DNA from 3 places in the Streptomyces lydicamycinicus genome. Region 1 is predicted to be linked to each of the others. Evidence: riboswitches for the same ligand, from Rfam matches in the RefSeq annotation. Region 1 holds a riboswitch; each other region holds the start of a gene.
The links. A riboswitch is a leader RNA that binds a small molecule or an ion and turns the genes downstream of it on or off. The one in region 1 is predicted to bind cyclic di-AMP.
Positions count from the first base shown of each region.

Region 2: it holds a riboswitch for cyclic di-AMP, as region 1 does, so the genes downstream of both, TU31_RS09170 (M23 family metallopeptidase) here and TU31_RS19895 (transglycosylase family protein) in region 1, are expected to answer to the same signal.
Region 3: it holds a riboswitch for cyclic di-AMP, as region 1 does, so the genes downstream of both, TU31_RS28920 (M23 family metallopeptidase) here and TU31_RS19895 (transglycosylase family protein) in region 1, are expected to answer to the same signal.

Region 1 is NZ_BBNO01000005.1:497,624-503,621, forward strand. It holds gene TU31_RS19880 (LysR family transcriptional regulator) at 1-227, shown strand, start outside; gene TU31_RS19885 (cytochrome P450 family protein) at 349-1,668, shown strand; gene TU31_RS19890 (transglycosylase family protein) at 1,924-2,988, shown strand; cyclic di-AMP (ydaO/yuaA leader) riboswitch at 3,240-3,410, shown strand; gene TU31_RS19895 (transglycosylase family protein) at 3,418-4,071, shown strand; gene eno (phosphopyruvate hydratase) at 4,374-5,696, shown strand; gene TU31_RS19905 (FtsB family cell division protein) at 5,853-5,998, shown strand, end outside.
Region 2 is NZ_BBNO01000002.1:838,516-844,513, forward strand. It holds gene TU31_RS09160 (PP2C family protein-serine/threonine phosphatase) at 1-927, shown strand, start outside; gene TU31_RS09165 (DUF2332 domain-containing protein) at 1,052-2,170, opposite strand; cyclic di-AMP (ydaO/yuaA leader) riboswitch at 2,455-2,609, shown strand; gene TU31_RS09170 (M23 family metallopeptidase) at 2,621-3,730, shown strand; gene TU31_RS09175 (aldo/keto reductase) at 3,951-4,943, shown strand; gene TU31_RS39625 (hypothetical protein) at 5,044-5,361, opposite strand; gene TU31_RS09185 (DNA cytosine methyltransferase) at 5,674-5,998, opposite strand, start outside.
Region 3 is NZ_BBNO01000008.1:603,870-609,867, reverse strand. It holds gene TU31_RS28930 (M16 family metallopeptidase) at 1-175, shown strand, start outside; gene TU31_RS28925 (M16 family metallopeptidase) at 214-1,596, shown strand; cyclic di-AMP (ydaO/yuaA leader) riboswitch at 1,808-1,963, shown strand; gene TU31_RS28920 (M23 family metallopeptidase) at 1,976-2,776, shown strand; gene TU31_RS28915 (GntR family transcriptional regulator) at 3,041-3,730, shown strand; gene TU31_RS28910 (HPr family phosphocarrier protein) at 4,049-4,330, opposite strand; gene TU31_RS28905 (bifunctional acetate--CoA ligase family protein/GNAT family N-acetyltransferase) at 4,539-5,998, shown strand, end outside.

The DNA of each region.
Region 1 (5,998 bases):
CGGAGGTGGCGTTCGAGGTGACCACGGTCGAGTTCCTGGCGAAGCTGGTGCGGGCGGGCCTGGGCGTCGGCATGGTCCCGGAGGCCATCGCCTCCGAGCTGGCCGGGCTGCACATCGTGCGGGTGCGCCCGGCGCCCGAGCGGACCGAGCGGGTGGTGTGGAGCGGCCTCGGCCCGTCGCCGGCGGCGGTGGCCTTTCTGACCGGGCTGGGGGTGGAGGTGGCGTAGGGCCCGTCTTCGAAGCCCCGCCTGCCTCGCGGCGCACGACGGGACTGCGACGACAGGCCCTGGCCGGGCCCCGCCCGGTACGCGGGCGCGCCGTTGTGCGCCCAGCGGTTACGGTCGGAAGGTGCACGACAAGCCCCACACCACCGCCGCCGACGCCCCCGCGGGCTGCCCCGCCGCCGGGCCCGCCCCCGCGCTGTTCACCTGGGAGTTCGCCTCCGACCCGTACCCCGCGTACGCCTGGCTGCGCGAGCATGCGCCGGTGCACCGGACCGAGCTGCCCAGCGGTGTCGAGGCGTGGCTGGTCACGCGGTACACGGAGGCGCGGCAGGCGCTCGCCGACGCCCGGCTGTCCAAGAACCCGGTCCATCACAGCGAGGCCGCGCACGGCAAGGGCAAGGTCGGCATCCCGGGGGAGCGCAGCGCCAACCTGATGACGCATCTGCTCAACATCGACCCCCCGGACCACACCCGGCTGCGCCGGCTGGTCTCGAAGGCGTTCACCCCGCGCCGGGTCGCCGCCTTCGCCCCGCGGGTCCAGGAGCTGACCGACCGGCTCATCGACGCCATGATCGCCAAACCGGGCGGCGCCGGGGAGGCCGACCTGATCCATGAGTTCGCCTTCCCGCTGCCCATCTACGCGATCTGCGATCTGCTGGGGGTGCCGCGCGAGGACCAGGACGACTTCCGGGACTGGGCGGGCATGATGATCCGGCACGGCGGAGGGCCGCGCGGCGGCGTCGCCCGCTCCGTGAAGAAGATGCGCGGCTATCTCGCCGAGCTGATCCACCGCAAGCGCGCGTCGCTGGGCGACACCGCCGAGGCGGACGAGGATCTGATCTCCGCCCTGATCAGGGCCTCCGACCACGGGGAGCATCTGACCGAGAACGAGGCCGCAGCGATGGCCTTCATCCTGCTCTTCGCGGGCTTCGAGACCACCGTCAACCTCATCGGCAACGGCATCTACGCGCTGCTGCGCCACCCCGCCCAGCGGGAGCTGCTCCAGAAGTCGATCGCGGCGGGCGACACCGAGCTGCTCGCCACCGGCATCGAGGAACTGCTCCGCTACGACGGCCCCGTGGAGCTGGCGACCTGGCGGTTCGCGACCGAGGAGCTGACGCTCGGCGGGCAGCGGATCGCCGAGGGGGACCCGGTCCTGGTGGTGCTGGCCGCCGCCGACCGCGATCCGGCACGCTTCGACGAGCCGGATGTGCTCGATCTGACCCGGCGTGACAACCAGCATCTGGGATACGGGCACGGCATCCACTACTGCCTGGGCGCGCCGCTCGCCCGGCTCGAAGGACAGACCGCGCTGGCGACCCTGCTGACCCGGCTCCCGGACATCCGGCTTGCGGTGGAACCGGATGATTTGCGCTGGCGCGGCGGACTCATCATGCGCGGACTGCGTTCACTTCCGGTGGAGTTCACTCCGGATCGGCCCTGACCAGCGACAAGACAAAATGTGACGCAGAGTCAACCGCGTGACCATTACGTGATCCGCACTACACCGACTTGTGACTACCCGAGACCCCGGCTACCTTTCGACCCGACGATCGACTGGCTTCACTCGATCGGTCGAAGCGGTGATGTGGGGGACCGGTGTAACGGTGCCGCTCGCGTGCGTCGGCCGGCCGGAGGCTCCGTCGAGCAGCTCGAAGAGCTCGTCGAACAACTCAACCGCCGCGCGAAAGGCATCCGCATGCGTTCCGGGAACGGCCGACATCGTCGCCCCCGTCAGGCACCGGCCATCTTTGTCACGGCGGGAGTGACCGGCGCCGGCTTCGCCCTCCCCCTCCTCGGGGCGAGCGGCGCACACGCCGCCGACACCGCGACCTGGGACAAGGTCGCCCAGTGCGAGAGCGCCGGCGTGTGGAGCGCCGCCTCGGGCAACGGCTACTACGGCGGCCTCCAGCTGACCCAGGAGATGTGGGACAACTACGGCGGCTCGGCCTACGCCTCGCGGCCCGACTACGCCAGTCGCTCCCAGCAGATCGCCGTGGCCGAGTCGATCCTCGACGACCGCGGGCCGGACGCCTGGCCGAGCTGCGCCGTGAACGCGGGGCTGACCGGCGACGGCAAGGCCCCGGATGTCGACCCGGGCAGCACCAGCACCCCCGCACCCGACCCGTCGGACTCCCAGGGCTCCCTCGACCCCTGGGACACCTCCGGTTCGTCCCGGTCGCACGACGACGGGGACTCCGCCGGGCAGGACGACGCGCCGCGCGACGAGCACGGCGACGCGGACAGGCGGCCGTCCGACGCGACGCCCTCGCCCGACCCCTCGGACTCCGGCGAGCCCGGCGACGCGTCCACGAGCCCGGAGCCGTCCGACCCGGCGACGCCCGGCGACCGGGACGACGACCCGTCGCGGTCCGCCGACCCGTCCGAGGACGACCCGTCCGGCAGCCCCTCCACGGACCCGTCCGAGGACGGCAGCCGTACGGACAGCACCGGCACGCCGCACAAGGTGCCCACCAAGGGCAAGCACCGCGGCGAGGCGGGCGACGAGGGCGCCAAGGGCAGCGACGACGGCAGGTCCGGCGGCCGGCACGCCTCGCGGGGCGACGACGCGCACCGTACGGGCCCGGCGGCCGACGGCGACTACACGGTGCGCCCGGGTGACAGCCTGTCAGCCATCGCCGTGGCTCACCGGCTGCCCGGGGGATGGAGCGCGCTGTACGACCGCAACGAGGGCGTCATCGGGTCCGACGCGGACCTGATCCAGCCCGGCCAGCAGCTCGATCTCGGGCGGAACGCGGGGTAGTTCGGCACCCTTCGCCCTCTTTTGGGAAAGTGAGACAAGGGTCTCGTTGACTCCGGTGGGGTCCGGTCTGCGCAACACCGGCATACCGGGCCTCACCTGCGGATATGTAACCAACCCGTGATCAAAAACGGTCAACTTGGTTCAGATGGTGGGGTTTGAACCCCAAGGGCATTACTGCTTAACGTCAGGATCGCTCGCCAAAGCGGGCCCTTCGATCACACGCCGAATCCTGCCGGTGGTCGAAGGCACTTGACGCGCAAGCGCCGAAGGCAGGAGCGGGGGACCCAGGATTTGTGCCGGCCCCGCCCGTGAAAACGGGTCAACCGGCTTGGGGTGAAGCCACGTGCGTCCTGCGCACACGGCCGGGCGACTCATCAGTCCGAACCCGACAGCTCACCTCGCAGGCGTCGGTGAGGAAACGAACGAACCATGCTGATCTTCAAGGGCAAGCACCGTCGTCCCTCCAAGGCCGTCCGCGTCGCCACCCTCGCCGGTGTCGCCGGTGCCGCCGTGGCCGTGCCGCTGATGGGCGCCACCTCCGCCTCCGCCGCCTCCGTCGCCACCTGGGACAAGGTCGCCCAGTGCGAGTCCGGCGGCAACTGGTCGATCAACACCGGTAACGGCTACTACGGTGGCCTCCAGTTCTCCAACTCCAGCTGGGCCGCCGCCGGTGGCACCCAGTACGCGCCGCGCGCCGACCTGGCCAGCAAGGCCCAGCAGATCGCCGCCGCCGAGAAGCTCCTCGCCATCCAGGGCCCGGGCGCCTGGTCCTGCGCCGGTGCGGGCAACCTGACCGCCGGTGGTCCGTCCCCCGACGTCGACACCTCCACGCAGACCAAGTCCGCGCCGAAGCAGGAGTCGGCCGAGCCGGAGGCCAAGAAGGCCCCGTCCGAGGACCGTGCCTCGCGGTCCGCCGAGCGCAAGTCCACCGGTCACGGCAACTACACCGTCAAGGCGGGCGACACCCTCGCCAAGATCGCCAAGGCCCACGGCACCGACTGGAAGTCCGTCTACAAGGCCAACAAGTCGGTCATCGGCGGCAACCCGAACCTGATCATCCCGGGTCAGCAGCTCAACGTCTGAGCCGGAGCTCACCGGGGCTCCTGAGGGCCCGAGCGGCGGGCCCCTCTTTCCTCCGTGAGACCGCCCCGTCACGGCGCGCCCTTCCCCCCAGCGCGCCGTGGCGGGGCTTCTCGTGTCCCGGACCGCTCCCAAGCCCCCCGGCCGCCGGCAGGCCGCTGACCGGCACTGTTCCGCCACGTTTCCCCTTCGGCGAACAATGTGCCAAACGTCCCGCGAACTGGGCCTTTGGGCAGGTTTTCGGGGGTGTTCCGTCCCACGGAGCGGGCCAAGGGCAGGCGGACGAGCCCGGGGCCGTTAGGCTCATGCGCAGAACGCCAGACACCCACGAAGGAGACAACGTGCCGTCGATCGACGTCGTCGTAGCCCGCGAAATTCTCGACTCGCGAGGTAATCCCACGGTCGAGGTCGAGGTCGGCCTCGACGACGGCAGCACCGGCCGTGCCGCCGTCCCGTCCGGCGCCTCCACCGGCGCCTTCGAGGCCATCGAGCTCCGCGACGGCGACCCGAACCGCTACCTCGGCAAGGGCGTCGAGAAGGCCGTCCTGGCCGTCATCGAGCAGATCGGCCCGGAGCTCGTCGGCTACGACGCGACCGAGCAGCGGCTGATCGACCAGGCGATGTTCGACCTGGACGCCACCGACAACAAGGGCTCGCTCGGCGCCAACGCCATCCTCGGCGTCTCCCTCGCCGTCGCGCACGCCGCCTCCGAGGCCAGCGACCTCCCGCTGTTCCGCTACCTCGGCGGCCCGAACGCGCACGTGCTGCCCGTCCCGATGATGAACATCCTGAACGGCGGCTCGCACGCCGACTCCAACGTGGACATCCAGGAGTTCATGATCGCCCCGATCGGCGCGGAGTCCTTCTCCGAGGCGCTGCGCTGGGGCGCCGAGGTCTACCACACCCTCAAGAAGGTCCTGAAGGAGCGCGGCCTGTCCACCGGTCTCGGTGACGAGGGTGGCTTCGCCCCGAACCTGGGCTCCAACCGTGAGGCCCTCGACCTCATCCTGGAGGCCATCAAGCAGGCCGGTTACGCCCCCGGCCAGGACATCGCGCTCGCGCTGGACGTCGCCGCCTCCGAGTTCTACAAGGACGGCAAGTACCAGTTCGAGGGCAAGGACCGCTCGGCCGCCGAGATGACCGAGTACTACGAGGAGCTGGTGGCGGCCTACCCGCTGGTCTCCATCGAGGACCCGCTGTTCGAGGACGACTGGGCCGGCTGGAAGGTCATCACCGACAAGCTCGGCGCCAAGGTCCAGCTCGTCGGCGACGACCTGTTCGTCACCAACCCCGAGCGCCTCGCCCGCGGCATCGAGGAGGGCTCCGCCAACGCGCTGCTGGTGAAGGTCAACCAGATCGGCTCGCTGACCGAGACCCTGGACGCCGTCGAGCTGGCCCAGCGCAACGGCTTCAAGTGCATGATGTCGCACCGCTCCGGTGAGACCGAGGACGTCACCATCGCCGACCTCGCCGTCGCCACCAACTGCGGCCAGATCAAGACCGGCGCCCCGGCCCGCTCCGAGCGCGTCGCCAAGTACAACCAGCTGCTGCGCATCGAGGAGATCCTCGACGACGCCGCGGTCTACGCCGGCCGCTCCGCCTTCCCGCGCTTCCGCCACGGCAGCTGACGAAGACGGCCCGCTGCCAGCCGGACAGGGCAGCAGGGGCTGAACGGGCGAGGCAATCGCCCCGCGCCCCGTACGTCCCCGGCGACGGTCCCGTACCGTTGCCGGGGACGTACCTGCTTGAAGCAGTCAGGCGTCCGTCAGTGAAGGGGAGACGACGTGCCCGCGGACCGGTTCTCGACCGCGACCCGACTCAAGGCGCTCGGCGAGCAGGCCGCCGCCCGCGTCTACCGCGCCCGCCCGCCCCGCCGCAACCGCCTCACCGGCCGTGCCGCCCTGCTGGCGCTGGTGATGTGCTCCCTGGT
Region 2 (5,998 bases), on a different contig from region 1:
GCTCTCACGGCCCTGGCCGCCGTGTTCGGCGAGATCTGGGTCGTCCTCTATCGCGGCGGCGCCGCACAGGACCACGGCGAGTCGGCGACGGAGGTCGCCATGGTCCTTGCCGTCGCCCTGTCGGCCCTCGGCATCAACCGGCTCGTCCGGAGCGCCGACGTCCGCCCGGCCTCCCTACGGGACGTCTCGGCGGCCGCCCAGCGCGCCGTCCTGCCCACGCCGCCCGAACGGCTCGCCGGGCTCGCCATCGCCGCCCGCTATGTGGGCGCGCGGGCGGCGGACCGGAGCGGTGGCGACCTCTATGCGGTGCAGGAGACCCCGCACGGCGTACGGCTGCTCGTCGGGGACGTACGGGGCAAGGGGCTGGACGCGGTGCGGACCGCGGTGATCGTCATCGGCGCCTTCCGTGAGGCGGCGGAACAGGAGCGCACCCTGGAGGCGGTGGCGGGCCGGCTGGAGCGGGCGCTGCGGCGGGAGGGCGGGCGGCGCGACGGGGTGGAGCAGACCGAGGGCTTCACCACTGCCGTCCTGGCCGAGATCCCCGCCAACGGGCCGTCCGTGCTGCGTGTGCTCAACCGGGGCCACCCCTCGCCGCTGCTGCTCACCCCGGACGGCGGGCTGCGCGAGCTGCTGCCGGGGGCACCGGCGCCGCCCCTCGGGCTGGGCGAGATGGCACACCGGCCGGACCGGCCGGACGAGACGTTCTTCCCGGCCGGGGCCCTGCTGCTCTTCTTCACCGACGGTGTGACCGGTGCCCGGGACCTGCTCGGCCGCTACTACAACCCGTCGGGCAAACTGCGCGGCTGCCGGTTCCCCGGCCCGGACGTCCTCGTGGACACCGTGGTTGAGGATGTGGCACGGCATACGGGCGGTGCGTCGGCCGACGACATGGCACTGCTGGCGGTGCAGCGGCCTATGGGGGTGTAGGCGGTGGCCCGTAGGAGGGCTTGGCGGGCGGGGGCCTATGGGGGCGGGACCCGCGTAGGGGGGACGGGCGGGCGTACGGCGGGCCGTACGGGAGCCGGGGAGCGCATCCGCCCCCCGGCCCCGCTCAGCGCCCCGGCGTGCCCCTCGCGCCGGAGAGGCTGTGCAGGCTCTGGCCATGCGGGCCGGTGAGCGCGACCGGGTGTCCGTCGAGCGCGAGGGTCAGGTGCAGGGCGTCGTCCGGGCGGGGCGAGTGGGGTGCGGAGTCGGTGATCCACGGCAGCACGGAGTGGTGCTCGTTGGAGATCCAGTGGCCGCCGCCGGGCCGCCCGGCGAGCAGCGACCGTACGAGACGGGCGAACTCCTCGCGGCGGGCGGGCGGGAGATAGGGCAGCACGGCGCTGTGGAAGATGACCAGCGTCGCCTCGGGCGGTGCCTCGGCGGCGAGCGCGGGCAGCTCGTCGATCAGGTCGCCGCGTACCATCCGCGGCCGCGGCGCCGGCCGCACCGTGTCAACGGCCGCGGACAGCCGTGCCGCACGCTCCCCGTCACCCGGCCATACGAGCGCCTGGAGCCAGCGCAGATCGTCCGGTTCGTCGACCGGATCGAGCGGGTCGAGGTCGATGCCGGCCCGCCAGACGATCTGCGGCAGCCGTTCGGGCAGCTCGTCGGCCGCCCCTCCCGTACGGCAGGTGAACACCAGCGGGCTCTCCGGCGCCCCCAGCTCGGCCCGGCGGCGCGGCCCGTCCTCGCCTGCGGCCTCGTACCGATAGCGATAGCGGTCGGGGTGCAGACACAGCCCCGCCGACGTGCCGGCCTCCAGCAGCGCCAGCGGCTGCGGCAGACGGGCGAGCAGCGGCAGCAGGGTGGCGCAGCGGGCCGGTTCGTTGGTCTGGGTGGCGCGCTGCATGATCACCGCGCGCACCTCGTCCCAGTGCCGGATCGTCCACTCGCGCCAGCGCCCGTACGCGGCCGCACCGCGCGGGCCCATTTCGGCGTGCGGGCCGTCGAGATAGCGGACGGCGGCGAGCAGGAGGTCCGGCTGCTGTTTGCTGCCGGCGGGCAGCGAACCGGACAGCAGATCGCAGAACTCCGGGTCCTGGCTGATCCGCGCGCTCAGCTCCTCGTGCGCGTCGGACCGGCCGCGCGCCTCCCGCCAGGAGAACTCCCGGTACCGCTCCGCCACTCCCCACGCGTAACCGGCAGCCCGTCCGGCGTTCCCGGTGTTCCCGACGTTGACGACCATGATCCGACGTTACTGCTCTCACCCTCCGTAGCTGAGGGGCACCCCTGCGCATAACGACTGGCACACAATCCGCGCGAGATCGTTTAGGGGTGGCGGGCCAACTCGCCCGGATTGCTGCCCTGCTGGCCGAAAAGACCGCGCGGCAGCTCGTGCGGAGCGCATACGGATTCGTGGGAACGCTTGGAATTCGGTCGCCGTCTCTATTACTGTCCGATAACGCAGCGCGGTCGTCCCAGCCGTCGCCCGAGGCGGCACCGCGCGCCGACGCCGAATCCCGCACGCGCTTTTCACGCACCCCCAAGCACTTCGAACTGCACCAAGGGAACCGGGGAACCACTTCCTTGGGGTGAATCGGACGCCCTCCGCCAGCGGGCGTCCGTAGGAGACCTTCCTGCTCCGAACCCGTCAGCTAACCCGGTAGGCGAGAAGGAAGGAAAGGAGTGCGCCCCCGTGGCGTCCAACAGGCCTACCCCCGAGGACCCGACCGCCTACGCGCTCGATGACCGAGGTGCCTTCGCCGGCCCCGGCGTCGATGACGGCGACGGACCGTGGGAGGAATGGAATCCCACCGAGGAATCCACCCGTTCCGTTCGAGGCAAGCACCGCGTCGCCAAGCAGCGCGGCGGTGGATTCGCCCGCAGCGGCACCGTCCTGGGTGTCGGAGTCATCGCGGCGGTCGGTGCGAGCGGAATGGCCTCGGCCGAGGACCGTCCGCCGGTGCCGATCTCGATGCCCGACATCGGCGGCATGGCCGACGACCTCTCCGAGAAGCTGCCGGACGCCAAGGAGCTTCCCGGCATCGGCGAGCTGATATCCGACGAGGACTCCGCGGCCACCGACGCCGCCTCGGCTCCCGCCGACGGCGCGGCCACTGTCGCTTCCACGCGGACGGGCGCGGACACGGGTAACGCCGCGGGCGCCGGTGAGGCGCTGCGCAGCCGCATCCTCCAGCAGGCCGACGCGCAGCAGGGCAGCGCCGAGCAGGAGGCCCGCGACGCCGCCGAAAAGGCCGCTGTCCAGCAGGCCGCAACGGAAGCCGCCGCCCACCAGAAGTCGGCCGAAAAGGCCGCAGCAGCCAAGAAGGCGGCCGAGATGGAGGCCAAGCGCAAGGCGGAGGAAGCGGCCCGGCGGAAGGCGGAGGCCGAGCGCCTCGCCGAACTGGCGAAGAGCTTCATCGCCCCCGTGTCCTCCTACACGCTCACCGCCAGCTTCGGCCAGGCCGGCGACCGCTGGGCCGCCGACCACACCGGACAGGACTTCGCCGCGCCGACCGGCACCCCCGTCAAGGCGGTGCACTCCGGCACCATCACCCAGGCCGGCTGGGCGGGCTCTTACGGCTACCGCATCGTCCTCACCCTCGACGACGGCACCGAACTCTGGTTCTGCCACCTGTCCTCGATGGTGAAGACCTCCGGCAAGGTCAACACCGGCGACGTCATCGGCCGCGTCGGCGCCACCGGCAACGTCACCGGCCCCCACCTCCACCTGGAGGTGCGCCCCGACGCCGGCGACCCGATCGACCCGATGCCGTGGCTGCGCGATCATGGGCTCAGCGTGTGACGGACGGCGTGTGTGCGTGACCGACGGGGACCGTGCATGGCCGATGGCCTCAACGTATGAGCGGCTACATGGGCGCATGATCGACGGCCTCAACGCATGAGCGGCGACATGGGTGCCTGAACACCGACCTCAATCGGTGTGCATCTGACGGGAGTTGCCTGTACGCGCACCGGGGGAAGAGGACGGAATAACTCCTCTTCCCCCGACGCTGCAACAACGTATGACCGCCGCACACAGCGCTCCAGACATCGCAGGCAATCCCGGCCCCCGAAGCCCCCTCGGCCGCAGGCCCCTCGGCTCGCTCTCCGTCTCCCCGCTGTCCCTCGGGGGCAATGTCTTCGGCTGGACGGCCGACGAAGCGACGTCCTTCGCCGTGCTCGACGCGTATGTGGCGGGCGGCGGCAATTTCATCGACACCGCCGACGCCTACTCGTACTGGGTCCCCGGCAACGAGGGCGGCGAATCCGAGACCGTCATCGGCAACTGGCTGGCCTCCCGCGGCAATCGCTCCGAGGTCGTCATCGCCACCAAGGTCGGCGCCCTCCCCGGTTACAAGGGCCTGTCCCCCGCCACCATCAAGTCCGCGGTCGACGCCTCGCTGACCCGTCTGCGCACCGACTACATCGACCTCTACTACACCCACTACGACGACGAGTCGGTCGAGGTCCCGGAGTTCCTCACCGCCCTCGACGACCTCGTCCGGGCCGGCAAGGTCCGCGAGATCGCCGCCTCCAACATCTCGGCGCAGCGCCTGGAGGAGTCCCTGGCCTGCTCGGCCCGCGAGGGCCTGGCCCGCTATGTCGCCCTCCAGCCCCACTACAACCTGGTCTCCCGCGACACCTACGAGGGCGAACTCGCCGAGGTCGCCGCCCGCCACGACCTGGCCGCCGTGCCGTACTACGCCCTCGCCTCCGGCTTCCTGACCGGCAAGTACCGCCCGGGGACCCATGTCGACAGCGCCCGCTCGGGAGGCGCCGCCAAGTACGTGGACACCGACCGCGGCCGCCGCGTCCTCCAGGCCCTCGACACCGTCGCCACCGCCCACCGCGCCGAACCCGCCACCATCGCCCTCGCCTGGCTCACCGCCCAGCCCACCGTCGCAGCACCGATCGCGAGCGCCCGCACGGTGGAACAGCTCCCGGCACTACTGGCGGTGGGCGATGTGACCCTGACGGAGGACGAACTCAAGCTGCTGGATGAGGCTTCGGCCTGATGTAATCGGGCCTTCAACAAGGTTGTGGGGTGGTGGCGTTGGAACCTTGCGTCCCACCCCACCTGTCGGCGTCATGGCGTGCGGTCGTGACGTTTCGCTGTCACGTGGTGCCGTCGCACCGCCGATGGTCCACCGCCACCCACGAAGCGAGTGCCATCCCACCCGCCACCGCGAACACCGAAGGCCACGCCCCGATCTTCTTCGCCAACGGATGCGACCCGGCAAACGCGGCGACATACATTCCGCACAATGCCGCAGCTGTTGCCCCTCCGGCCTGTCGCTCCCACTCCTTGGCCGCAACGGCCCCGGCCGCCGCCAGCGCCATACCCCCGAGCGGCCGCTTCTTGCTCCAGCGAGCCACACCGTAGCCACCTACCAGGCCACTTGCTGCAACCACTGCTGTGGGAATCCGGGCCATCAGTACAACCTCCTCATCAGGGACGACTTCTCCGAGCCTACGCACAGGTTGCCGGTGCCGGCCCTCCGTCGTCGCCCTACAGGGAGACCCTGGCGGGCTTCCTCGAACGCTTGCGGCGACATTCTCCGGTTGCGCTGTTCGGGTAGCTCCCCCTGAGTGGCTCAAGGCCGAACTGAGGGCGTCGCAAGGGAAAAAGTGCAGTGGTGCCGGCAGGCATGGAGAAGGGCGGGCACGACTTGTGCCGCAGAGTCGACGTCGTGCCCGGCAGTTGAACAAGCACGAGCGTTTGCTGTCCGGGCGGCGTGCTCGGAGTCATTCCTGCCCCCCGCGCAATGCCTGTCGGATGACCTTGGCTATGGCCGTGGCCAGCTCGACGGGAACCGCGTTGCCGATCTGACGAGCGATCTGTGACTTGCTGCCGAACCAACGGAAGTGCTGAGGGAAGCCCTGGATCAGTGCTGCTTCGAGGTGTGTGATGGGCCGGTGCTCATCGGGGTGGAGATAACGTCCCTTCTCCGGCTTGAAGAACTCCGTCCTGATGGTGACCGAGGGCTTTTCCCAGACAAGGCGTCCCATGACATCGCCCGAGCCGGAGTGGTGGTTCATCCAACTCTCTGTCGAGAGCAACTTCCCACCG
Region 3 (5,998 bases), on a different contig from region 1:
CGGTGACCCGCAGCTCGCGCTGACCGCCGTCCAGCGCGTGCTGGACATCACCCCGGAGGAGGTGCAGGCCGTCGCCAAGGCCCGGCTGCGCCCCGACAACCGCGCGGTGCTCGTCTACGAGCCCACCGAGCCGACCGACGCCGCCGACACCGAGGAAGGGGAGGCGGACCAGTGAGCGACGCCACCACCCACGCCGATTCCCCCGTGAGCACCATGGACTTCCACCCGCAGCCCCAGGGGGGCGCACCCAAGCCGTGGGCCTTCCCTGCCCCCGAGCGCAGCCAACTGCCCAACGGGCTCACCCTCCTGACGAGCCACCGTCCCGGCCAGCAGGTCGTCGCCGTCGAGATCAACCTCGTCGCGCCGCTGGACGCCGAACCCGAGGGCCTGGACGGCGTCGCCACGATCATGGCGCGTGCGCTGTCCGAAGGGACCGACACGCTCGACGCGGAGGAGTTCGCCGCCGAGCTGGAACGCTGCGGCGCCACCCTGGACGCGCACGCCGACCACCCCGGTGTACGGGTCTCCCTCGAGGTGCCGGTGTCCCGGCTGAACCGTGCGCTCGGCCTGCTCGCCGACGCGCTGCGGGCGCCCGCCTTCCCGGAGAGCGAGGTCGAGCGGCTGGTCCGCAACCGCCTCGACGAGATTCCGCACGAGCTCGCCAACCCGGCCCGCCGCGCCGCGATGTCGCTGTCCAAGGAGCTGTTCCCGGCCACCGCCCGCATGTCGCGGCCCCGGCAGGGCACCGAGGAGACCGTCGCGCGTATCGACGCCGCGGCCGTCCGTGCCTTCTACGACGCCCATGTACGGCCCGCCACGGCCACCGCCGTAGTGGTCGGTGACCTCACCGGCGTCGACCTCGACGCGGCGCTCGCCGGCACCCTCGGCGCCTGGACCGGCTCCACGGCTGAGCCGCTGACGGCCGCGCCGATCGTCGCCGACGACACCGGCCGGGTGGTGATCGTGGACCGCCCCGGGGCCGTCCAGACACAGCTGCTCATCGGCCGTATCGGTGCCGACCGGCACGACCGGGTGTGGCCCGCGCAGGTCCTCGGCACGTACTGCCTGGGCGGCACCCTCACCTCCCGTCTGGACCGCGTGCTGCGGGAGGAGAAGGGCTACACCTACGGGGTGCGGGCCTTCGGCCAGGTCTTGCGCTCCACCGCCCCCAGCTCCCCGGAGGGCTCCACGGGCGCCGCGCTGCTCGCCATCAGCGGCTCGGTGGACACCGGCTCCACCGGCCCGGCGCTCGAGGACCTGTGGAAGGTGCTGCGCACCCTCGCGGCAGAGGGGCTGACGGACGAGGAGCGGGATGTCGCCGTGCAGAACCTCGTCGGGGTCGCGCCGCTGAAGTACGAGACCGCGGCGGCTGTCGCGGGCACCCTCGCCGACCAGGTGGAGCAGCAGCTGCCGGACGACTTCCAGGCGCAGCTGTACGCCCGCCTCGCGGAGACCGGCACGGTCGAGGCGACCGCGGCGGCGGTCAACGCCTTCCCCGTGGACCGGCTGGTGACGGTCCTGGTGGGCGATGCGGCACAGATCGCCGAACCGGTCAAGGCGCTGGGCATCGGAGAGGTGACCGTCGTCAGCGGCTAGTCCGGCCGGGGTGACGGAAGGTCATATATCGACATGCGGCTCCCGTGGTGCTTTTCGGCCACGGGAGCCGCCGTATGTCCGGTTTATCGCGGCTGGTGCCCCGGTTCTTGTGGCATCCCGCACAAAAAAGCTGATCTGTTTGCCGATTGAAAGTTGCCCCGTTTAGCGTCAGTCCGGCTGTTCGTCACAAGTCCGCCACAACAGTGGCACCGGGCAGCCATCGCCGAGTCCCCGTACGGCGCGAGCCAGGGGAGCCGGGGACCCATATGTCCCTTGGGGTGAATCGGACTCCTCTCCGAGGAGTCCGTAGGAGACCTTCCTGCTCCGAACCCGTCAGCTAACCCGGTAGGCGAGAAGGAGGGAAAGGACAAGCCAGCACATGGCGTTCATCCGTGCCACCGGGAAGCACCGTCGCACGAGCCGTCCCGTCAAGACGGGCCGCAACATCGCCGGCATAGCCACCCTCGCGGCCGGTGGTGTGGTCGCTTCCGTGGCCTCGCCGGCGCTGGCCGCGACGGACGAGGCACGCCCGCACGACACCGGGCTCCAGCAGGCCGTCGTGCTGGGGGACGAGCTCGCCAGCCGGGTCGAGGCCCAGGCCGACGCGCAGCAGGCCGACGCGGAGATCGCCGCGGCGAGGGCGAAGGCCGAGGCCGTCGCCAAGAAGCAGGCCGACGAGGCCAAGCGGCGTGCCGAGGCGGCGAAGAAGAAGGCCAAGGCCGCCCACGAGGCCAAGGTGCGCGCCGCCCGCGACGCGGAGCGCAAGCGCCTCAACGCCTTTGTCGCCCCGATTGCCGACTCCTACGTCTCCACCTCCTACAAGGCCTCCAGCGGCCTGTGGTCCTCCGGCAGCCACACCGGCATCGACTTCCACGCCGCCTCCGGCACCAGCGTCCACGCGGTCGGCTCGGGCACCGTCGTCGAGGCCGGCTGGGGCGGCTCGTACGGCAACAACATCGTGATCAAGATGAACGACGGCACGTACACCCAGTACGGCCATCTGTCGTCGCTCGGTGTCTCGGTCGGCCAGCAGGTCACCCCGGGCCAGCAGATCGGCCTCTCCGGCGCCACTGGCAACGTCACCGGCCCGCACCTGCACTTCGAGGCCCGCACCGGCGCCGACTACGGCTCGGACATCGACCCGGTCGCCTACCTGCGCGGGCACGGCGTCAACGTCTGATCCCGCGCCCTGTCGGTGCCGCGCCCCCCCACTGGCCAGCACCACACGCCGAGCGTCCTTCGGAGCCCCGGTCCCACGGCCGGGGCTCCGGCGTATCCGGAGGGCGGCGAGCGCGCACGGGTTGCGCTGACGGCCCGCTACTTCCGGCCAAAAATTATCCATGAATAACCAGGCGCCGTCGGAAAAGCCGTGCCGGTCGAATAGAGTCACGGAAAAGCCGCCGACCGGCGGCGTTTCCAGGGGATTACGGCGGAGGCACGGAAGATGCGAGGCCATATTTCCGCGCATGCGGTGTGCACGGCGATTCGCGACGACATTGTCTCCGGTGCGCTGGCGCCGGGGAGCCGGCTGATCGAGGAGATCCTGGCGGCCCGTTACGGTGTCTCCAGAGTGCCGGTGCGCGAAGCGCTGCGCACCCTTCAGTCCGAGGGCTTCGTCACCACACGCCACCACGCGGGCGCCTGCGTCGCCGAACCCACCGAGCAGGAAGCCGCCGATCTCCTGGACATCCGGGCCCTGTTGGAGCCGCTGGGCGCCGCCCGCGCGGCCGCCCGCCGCAGCCCGGCCCACCTCAAGGTGCTCCGCGGCCTGGTACGCCTCGGCCGCGAGCGGGCCCGTCACGGCAACCCCGCGGATCTGCGCCAACTGGACGGCTGGTTCCACGAAACGCTCGCCCAGGCGGTCGGCAGCCCCAGCCTGACGGCGCTGCTGACCCAGCTGCGGCGCAAGATCGAGTGGATGTACACGGTGGAACTGCCGTCCCGGCCCGGCGAGTCCTGGGACGAACACGGCGCGGTGCTGGACGCGGTGGCGCGGGGAGACGCGGAACGGGCGCGCGCCCTGATGGCGGCTCATGTCGAGCGCTCGCTTCCGGTCTACCGGCTGCGGCGCCCCGCCGCCCCCGAGGTGAGGGATCCGAAACGGCCCGTCAACACGGCACGCGTCCGCCCTTAACAATCGCCCCGTATACAAAGAGGCGCGAAATCGGCAGCCGTGGCGCGTGGCGGTGCGTTATTCGAATCCGAGCCTGCATTTGGCATGCCGATTTTCATCGGCGTCGCGTGCGCTTAATGGTGTGCGCTTTTTCGGAGTACCCCGGATGGCGTTCGCCGCTGATCCCGGTTATCGGTTGCCATCGCCCCCGGATGGGGGTCGCCCCGGAATTCCCGTGCATCCCTCCCGCAACGGAAGGCGCGCAGCGAAACGGCCCCGCAGTGGCAACCGATGGTCACCACTGCGGGGCCGCCGCATGCAGCAGAGGTCCTGGCGGACTCAGACGGTCTCGGGGAGCTCCTCGAGACCCTCGGCGACGAGCTTGGCGAGACGGTCGAGCGCCGCCTCGGCGCCCTCGGCGTCGGAGGCCAGCACGATCTCCTCGCCACCCTGGGCGCCGAGACCGAGGACCGCCAGCATGGAGGCCGCGTTGACGGGGTTGCCATCGGCCTTGGCGATCGTCATCGGGACGCCGGAGGCGGTGGCCGCACGGACGAAGATCGACGCGGGACGGGCGTGCAGGCCCTCGGCCCAACCGACATTGACGCGGCGCTCTGCCATGGTGTTGCCCTTCAAAGTCGTGACAGTTGTCTAGACCAGTCTCTCACGCTGCCGGGTGTGGTCCGCCAGCCCTGCGTTCCGGCCCGCGCGGCCGTGAGGCCCTTGGGAGGCCCGGCGGGCCGTACGTCCTACGGGGTCGCAGCCTGCCCCGCACCCCGAGCGTACGCGCGCCGGGTCGGTTGTCGGTGGCCGGTCGTACGCTGTCCGCATGCAGACGCCGCCGGAGCACGCATACCCGACCCACTGGGAAGCCGACGTGGTGCTGCGTGACGGCGGCACGGCGCGGATCCGCCCCATCACCCCCGACGACGCCGAGCGGTTGGTCTCCTTCTACGAGCAGGTCTCGGACGAATCGAAGTACTACCGCTTCTTCGCGCCCTACCCACGCCTGTCCGACCGCGATGTGCACCGTTTCACCCACCACGACTACATCGACCGGGTCGGGCTCGCCGCCACGGTCGGCGGCGAGTTCATCGCCACCGTCCGCTACGACCGGATCAACGACCAGGGACTGCCCGCCAAGGACCCCGAGGACGACCAGGCCGAGGTGGCCTTCCTCGTCCAGGACGCCCACCAGGGCCGCGGAGTCGCCTCCGCCCTCCTGGAGCACATCGCGGCGGTCGCCCGCGAACGCGGCATCCGCCGGTTCGCCGCCGAGGTGCTCCCCGCGAACTCCAAGATGATCAAGGTGTTCACGGACGCCGGCTACACCCACAAGCGCACCTTCGAGGACGGCGTGGTCCGTCTCGAGTTCGACCTGGAGCCGACCGAGCAGTCCATGGCCGTGATGCGCGGCCGCGAGCAGCGCGCCGAGGCCCGCTCCGTGCAGCGGCTGCTCGCGCCGGGCTCGGTCGCCGTCATCGGCACCGGCCGGGCCCCCGGCGGCGTCGGCCGTACCGCCCTGCGCAGCCTCCTGGACTCCGGCTTCACGGGCCGGGTGCACGCCGTCAACCACGCCTTCCCCGAGGACCTGCAACGGCTCGACCCGGAAGACGTGCCGGCCGTCCGCGCCCTGCGGGAGATCACCGACCCGGTCGACCTCGCCGTCATCGCCGTCCCCGCGGACAGCGTCCCCGAGGTGATCCGTGACTGCGGTGAGCACGGGGTCCAGGGCGTGCTGGTCCTGTCCTCCGGGTACGCCGAGGCGGGCCCGGAGGGCCGGGAGCGGCAGCGCGCCCTGCTCCGGCAGGCCCGGTCGTACGGCATGCGGCTGATCGGACCCAACGCCTTCGGCCTGATCAACACCGCCCCCGACGTCCGGCTGAACGCCTCGCTCGCCCCGCGGATGCCCGGTGCCGGCCACATCGGCCTGTTCACCCAGTCCGGCGCCATCGGCATCGCCCTGCTCAGCGGACTGCATGCGCGCGGCCCCGGTGACGGCGGGATCGCCGGTGTCTCCGCCTTCGTCTCGGCCGGCAACCGCGCCGACGTCTCCGGCAACGACCTGCTCCAGTACTGGTACGAGGACCCGGACACCGATGTCGTGATCCTCTATCTGGAGTCCATCGGCAACCCCCGCAAATTCGCCCGCCTCGCCCGCCGCACCGCCGCCGTCAAACCGGTGGTGGTCGCCAAGGGCGCCCGGCACAACGGCACCGCCCCGCCCGGCCACGCGGTGCCCACCGTCCGGGTCCCCGACAGCACCGTCGCCGCTCTGATGCGCCAGGC